DNA from 3 places in the Variovorax sp. LjRoot84 genome. Region 2 is predicted to be linked to each of the others. Evidence: predicted binding sites of a transcription regulator. Region 2 holds the regulator's gene; each other region holds the start of a gene.
The links. The regulator sigma-54, encoded in region 2, starts transcription at its own class of promoters, with help from an activator protein. The targets are predictions, from matches to a motif close to TGGCANGNAANCTGCTTT.
Positions count from the first base shown of each region.

Region 1: ACSQ9I_RS11240 (circularly permuted type 2 ATP-grasp protein) is a predicted target of sigma-54. The motif match lies at 855-872, and genes of this name have one in related genera.
Region 3: glnA (type I glutamate--ammonia ligase) is a predicted target of sigma-54. The motif match lies at 1,299-1,316, and genes of this name have one in related genera.

Region 1 is NZ_CAXUTE020000001.1:2,175,600-2,177,861, forward strand. Features, by position in the region: gene ACSQ9I_RS11235 (DUF2126 domain-containing protein) at 1-266, opposite strand, end outside; gene ACSQ9I_RS11240 (circularly permuted type 2 ATP-grasp protein) at 900-2,262, shown strand, end outside.
Region 2 is NZ_CAXUTE020000001.1:5,725,962-5,728,223, forward strand. Features, by position in the region: gene ACSQ9I_RS28245 (phospholipase D family protein) at 1-363, opposite strand, end outside; gene ACSQ9I_RS28250 (RNA polymerase factor sigma-54) at 366-1,946, opposite strand; gene lptB (LPS export ABC transporter ATP-binding protein) at 1,961-2,262, opposite strand, start outside.
Region 3 is NZ_CAXUTE020000001.1:4,128,546-4,130,807, reverse strand. Features, by position in the region: gene ACSQ9I_RS20555 (EI24 domain-containing protein) at 1-414, shown strand, start outside; gene ACSQ9I_RS20550 (competence/damage-inducible protein A) at 399-1,214, shown strand; gene glnA (type I glutamate--ammonia ligase) at 1,362-2,262, shown strand, end outside.

The DNA of each region.
Region 1 (2,262 bases), 3.6 Mb from region 2:
TTGTAGACCGCCATCTCGACCACGAGGTCGACCGTGACCTTGAACCCGCGCGTCTTCTCGGGGAACACCAGCCGCGCCTGGTAGTTCGCGAACGGGTCCTGCTGCCAGTTGATGAAGTGCTGCTCGGGCTCGACGCGCAACGAATACGAGATCACGTTGCTGCGGCAATGCGGCGCGGGGCGCAGGCGGATCACCTGCGGTCCCAATTGCACCGGGCGGTCGTACTTGTAGTGGGTGACGTGGTGGAGAGCGGCGTGGATGGACATTTTTTCTCGGAACGTCGAGGTTGCCTCGGAGTGAGACGCATACTAGCCCACACGGATAGCAATTAGCGCGCCACAGAGAGCGTGTAAGGGAGCGATTGCAGCATGTCATCAGGGATCGTTGCGTGACGCCGGGCGGGGAGCCGCGCGGCCTGGCTTTCTTTGCCACCATGGCCGGCTCGGTGCTGGGCGCTGCGCTGCAATTGCAGCAGGCGGCGCTGTGGCATGGTGGTGTTTACGCCGGGGTGCTGTTGGCCGCGGTCGCCGGCGGGCTGTTGCTGCGGGGATTGCGACGCTCGGTCCTGGCCATGCTGCTGCTCGGCGCGATGGCCGGCGCCGGCCTCGCGGGCTGGCGCGCGACCGCCTATGCGGGTGATGCGCTGGCGCCCGCGCTCGAGGGGCGCGACCTGCAGGTGGGGGGCATCGTTTCGCAGATGCCGCAGCGCGGCGATGGCGCCGTGCGCTTTCTCTTCGACCTCGAATCGGCGCGCTGGGCCGGCGGTGACGACCGCGGCATGCCGCGCGTGACCCCGCGAATGCCAGCGCCGGACCGCGAAACGCTACTGGCACCACGTTGTTCCCTAGAAGCACTGGCCCTGAACTTGCTAAGCTACGCCCAAGGAGATTGGTCGTCCCATGCACAAATTCGACGAGATGTACGAGCAGCTGCCCTACCATGGCGCAGCGGTCCGAAACCACTACAAGCGCTACGACCAATGGCTCGCGAAGCAGCCCGGCGAGGTGATGCGATCGCGGCGCGAGGAGGCGGAAATGATCTTCCGCCGGGTCGGCATCACCTTTGCCGTGTACGGCGCGAAGGACGAGGACGGTTCGGGCACCGAGCGCCTGATCCCCTTCGACCTGCTGCCGCGCATCATTCCCGCGCACGAGTGGGAAAGCATGGAGAAGGGGCTGGTGCAGCGCGTGACCGCGCTCAACCGCTTCATCCACGACGTCTACCACGGGCAGGAGATCGTCAAGGCCGGCGTGGTCCCCTCAGAGCAGATCTTCAACAACGCGCAGTACCGCCCCGAGATGGTGGGCGTGAAGGTGCCCAACGACATCTACTCGCACATCTCCGGCATCGACATCGTGCGCGCGCCGGACGCGGCCGGCAACGGCGAGTACTACGTGCTCGAAGACAACCTGCGGGTTCCCAGCGGCGTGAGCTACATGCTGGAGAACCGCAAGATGATGATGCGGCTCTTCCCCGAGCTGTTCAGCCAGAACCGCGTCGCGCCGGTGGCGCACTATCCCGACCTGCTGCTCGAAACCCTGCGCGCCTCCGCGCCGCCCGCGACCGCCGAGCCCACCGTGGTGGTGCTCACACCCGGCATGTACAACAGCGCCTACTTTGAGCATGCCTTCCTCGCGCAGCAGATGGGCGTGGAGCTGGTCGAAGGGCAGGACCTCTTCGTCAAGGACGACTTCGTCTACATGCGCACCACGCGCGGCCCGCGGCGCGTCGACGTGATCTACCGCCGCGTCGACGACGACTTCCTCGACCCCGAGGTGTTCCGCCCCACGTCGACGCTCGGTTGCGCCGGCCTCATGCGAGCCTACCGCGAGGGCAACGTCGTGATCTGCAATGCGGTCGGCACCGGCGTGGCGGACGACAAGTCGATCTACCCCTACGTGCCGAAGATGATCGAGTTCTACCTCGGCGAGAAGCCGATCCTCAAGAACGTGCCCACCTACATGTGCCGCAACAAGGAGGAACTCGACTACACGCTGGCCAACATGAAGGACCTGGTGGTCAAGGAAGTGCACGGCGCCGGCGGCTACGGCATGCTGATCGGCCCGGCGGCGACGCATGCCGAGATCGAGGACTTCAAGAAAGCCGTGCTCGCCAAGCCCGACGGCTACATCGCGCAGCCCACCTTGAGCCTGTCGACCTCGCCCACCTTCGTGGAGGCCGGCATCGCGCCGCGCCACATCGACCTGCGCCCCTTCGTGCTCTCGGGCAAGGAAGTGCAGATGGTGCCTGGCGGCCTCACGC
Region 2 (2,262 bases):
CACGCGCACGCCGCGCTGGGCCGCGTCGCGCAGCGTGCGCAGCAGGTAGCGGCCGGTCTCGTCGTTGTCGATCTGGTAGTACTGGACGTCGAGCGTGCGCTCGGCGCGGCGCGCGAGCTCGAGCCGCGTGTTGAGCGCGAAGTCGCCGCTGGGCATGAGCCGGAAGCCGCTCAAGTCCGCATCCGGCTGCGAGGCCTTGGCGATGCGGCCCAGCACGGTTCCGGTGGACAAGGGCATCGCCTTGGACGGCGTGCGCTCGAATTCGGCCGGCAGCATCGCGCAGCCGCTGGAAAGAAGAAGCACCGCCATCAAGGCCAGGCCGAGGCGAATCCAGCTTGGGAGCGGACTCGGACGGCGACTCATCGCTAGAGTGCCTTGCGCAGATTCGCAGGCGCGATGCGCAGTGCCTCGCGGTACTTGGCCACCGTGCGGCGCGCGCACTCGATGCCCTGCTCCTTGAGCATCTCGGACACCTGGCTGTCGGACAGCGGCTTCCTCACGTCCTCGGCGCTCACGAACTGCTTGATCAGCGCGCGCACCGCGGTGCTGGAGGCGTTGCCGCCGGTTTCGGTGCCGAGCGCCGAGCCGAAGAAGTACTTGAGCTCGACGGTGCCGTAGGGCGTGGCCATGTATTTGGCGGTGGTCACGCGGCTGATGGTGGATTCGTGCAGGCCCAGCTCGTCGGCGATCTCGCGCAGCACCAGCGGCCGCATCGCGAGCTCGCCGTGCACGAAGTAGCTCTTCTGCCGCTCGACGATCGCGTTGGAGACCCTGAGGATGGTGTCGAAGCGTTGCTGGATGTTCTTGATGAACCAGCGCGCTTCCTGCAGCCGCTGCGACAGCGCCTGGCTGCCCTCGCCCTTGTGCTGCTTGAGCGCGCCGGCATAGATGTCGTGCACGCGCAGCCGCGGCATGACCTCGGGATTGAGCATGACGCGGAACCTCGCGTTGGTGCCGTGGCCGATGCGCGTGACGATCACGTCGGGCACGACGATGTTGCGCTCGACGTCGACGAAGCGGCGCCCCGGCTTGGGCTCGAGCCTGGCGATCAGCTGCAGTGCGGCGCGCACCTCGTCCTCGTTGCTGCGCGTGAGCGTGGCCAGGCGCTTGAAGTCGCGCCGCGCGAGCAGCTCCATCGGCTGCTTGCAGATCGCGATGGCGGTCTTGCGCACCTGGGCCTCCTCCTCGCTCTCCTTGGCGCTCGCCAGCTGGCGCAGCTGGATGGTCAGGCATTCGCCGAGGCTGCGGGCGCCGACGCCGGCCGGCTCCAAACTCTGCAGCAGGCCCAGCGCGACCTGGAAGTGATGCACCAGTTCGTCGAACTGGTCGTTGTCGTCGCCCGCGAGGCCCGAGGCCAGCGCCGGCAGCGAATCCTCGAGGTAGCCGTCGTCGTTGAGCGATTCGATCAGGAAGCGCAGCGCGGCGCAGTCGTTCTCGTTCAGGCGCAGCGACAGCGCCTGCCGGTGCAGGAAGGACTGCAGCGATTCCTGGCTGCGCGCGAGCTCGGTCGCATCGGTGCGCTCGTCGTCGCCGAGGTTGTTGGCGCGCGCGGGCGCATCGCCGCCCCATTCGCTGTCGTCGGGCGCGAGGTCGACCGTACCGTCGCCCTCCCAGTCGGGTTCGCTGTCGACGGGCGCAGCCGCTTCGGCATCGCCGTTGGCGGCGACCGCCACCTCGGCCGGCGCCGCGGCCGAGCCGGGGACGAAGTCAGCCTCGCCCTCGGCCTGGCGGTCTTCGTCGCGCACCGGCGCATCGGCCGCCTCGAGACCGAACTCCTCGCGCGGCGCCTCTTCGGCCGTGCGTTCGAGGAACGGGTTCTCGTCGAGCATCTGCTCCACTTCCTGGCTCAACTCGAGCGTGGAGAGCTGCAGCAGCCGGATCGACTGCTGGAGCTGCGGCGTGAGCGCCAGGTGCTGGGAAACGCGAAGCGAGAGCCCTTGCTTCATCGAAGTACGGTCCCCTACATCCGGAAATGCTCGCCCAGGTACACGCGTCGTACCTCGGCGTTGTCGACGATCTCCGAAGGCGTGCCTTGTGCCAGCACATGCCCGTCGCTGATGATGAAGGCGTGATCGCAGATGCCCAGCGTCTCGCGCACGTTGTGGTCGGTGATGAGCACGCCGATGCCGCGTTCCTTCAGGAAACTGATGATTCGCTGGATCTCGATCACCGCGATCGGGTCGATGCCCGCGAAGGGCTCGTCCAGCAGGATGAAGCGCGGCTGCGTGGCCAGCGCCCGCGCGATCTCGACTCGGCGGCGCT
Region 3 (2,262 bases), 1.6 Mb from region 2:
CTCATTCCGCCGCTGGTGCTGATCCTGCCGCCGCTGATCTGGGGCTGGCTGACCTACCGCGTGATGAGCTTCGACGCCCTGGCCGAGCATGCGAGCCCGGAGGAGCGCGAGGCCTTGCTGCGCGCCCATCGGCTGCCGCTGCTCGGCGTCGGCGTGCTGTGCGGCTACCTGGGCGCCGCCCCCAGCATCGTCTGGGCGTCGGGGCTGCTGTTCGCTGCGGCTTTCTTCGTGCTGGTGCCGCTCGCGATCTGGATCTACACGCTGGTGTTCGCCTTCTCCGCGCTCTGGTTCGCGCACTACTGCCTGGATGCCCTGGCCCAATTGCGGGCGCAGCGCGCGGCGGCGGCCGTTTCACCTTCCGCGGCCGAGATGGCAGATGTCCATGCGGCCGCCACCCAATGGGGCGCACCATGAGCACACGTTCGTTCGGTCTTCTCGTCGTCGGCGACGAAATCCTGTCGGGCAAGCGTGCCGACAAGCACATGCCCAAGGTCATCGAGCTGCTCGCCGCGCGCGGCCTGCAGCTGGCCTGGGCCGAGTACGTCGGCGACGTGCCGGTGCGCATCACGGAAGCGCTCGCGCGCGCCTTCGCCTCGGGCGACGTCGTGTTCTCCACCGGCGGCATCGGCGCCACGCCCGACGATCACACGCGCCAGTGTGCGGCCGCGGCGCTGGGCGTGCCGCTGGGGCTGCATCCGGAAGCCGAGGTGCTGATCCGCGAACGCATGCAGGACACCGCGCGCGAGCAGGGCACGGTCTACGAGCCCGACCGTCCGGACAACGTGCACCGGCTCAACATGGGGGTGTTCCCGCTCGGCGCCAACATCATCCGCAACCCCTACAACAAGATTCCGGGCTTCAGCGTCGGCGACGTGCACTTCGTGCCGGGCTTCCCGGTCATGGCCTGGCCGATGATCGAATCGGTGCTCGACGAGCGCTATGCGCACCTGTTCGCGCACGGTCGGGCGATGGAGAAATCGGTCATCGTCTACGGCGCCATGGAGGCCGCGCTCACGCCGCTGATGCAAGCCGTCGAACTCGCGCATCCCGGCATCAAGGTCTTCAGCCTGCCGAGCGTGGACCATGCCGAGCACGGCCGCCACATCGAGCTCGGCGTCAAGGGGGATGCCGAGCGCATCGATGCCGCCTACGCACAGCTGCTCGAGGGCCTGCACGCCTTTGGCGCGCGTCTTGGACCCGAATTGGTGCGTTAATCTTGACTGCACCAGTTTGGTTACAACTTGCCTGCTTTTGGGGTTTCGGCGCAGTGCCGGGTACCCCTCTTCGGCAGTGACAATGGGCACAAAAACTGCATTCCCAGTCCCGCAATTCCAACCAACCATCCAAACCAGGAGAACCTGATGGCAAAGACCGTCGCCGATGTACTCAAACTCGTCAAGGAAAACGAGGTCAAGTTCGTCGACTTCCGCTTCACCGATACCCGCGGCAAAGAGCAGCACGTGACCGTGCCCGTGTCCGCATTCGACGAGGGCAAATTCACCGACGGCCATGCCTTCGACGGCTCGTCGATTGCCGGGTGGAAGGGCATCGAGGCTTCGGACATGCTGCTCATGCCCGACCCGAACACGGCCAATATCGATCCCTTCTTCGAAGAAACGACGCTGCTTTTGACCTGCGACGTGGTCGACCCGACCGACGGCAAGCCCTACGAGCGCGATCCGCGTTCGCTCGCCAAGCGTGCCGAGGCCTACATGAAGGCCTCGGGCTTGGGCGACACGGCGTACTTCGGACCGGAGCCGGAATTCTTCGTGTTCGACGGCGTGCGCTGGCAGAACGACATGTCGGGTTGCTTCGTCAAGATCGAATCCGAAGAGGCTTCCTGGAACAGCGCCAAGGAATTCGAGCACGGCAACACCGGGCACCGTCCGGCGGTCAAGGGCGGCTACTTCCCGGTTCCCCCGGTCGACAGCTTCCAGGACATGCGCTCCGAGATGTGCCTGGTGCTCGAGTCGCTGGGCATCCCGGTCGAAGTGCATCACCATGAAGTGGCGAACGCCGGCCAGATGGAACTCGGCACCAAGTTCAGCACGCTGATCCAGCGCGCCGACTGGGTCCAGCTGCAGAAGTACGTGATCCACAACGTGGCCCACGCCTACGGCAAGACCGCGACCTTCATGCCCAAGCCGATCGTCGGCGACAACGGCTCGGGCATGCACGTCCACCAGTCGGTCTGGAAGGACGGCAAGAACCTGTTTGCCGGCGACGGCTACGCCGGCCTGAGCGACTTCGCGCTGCACTACA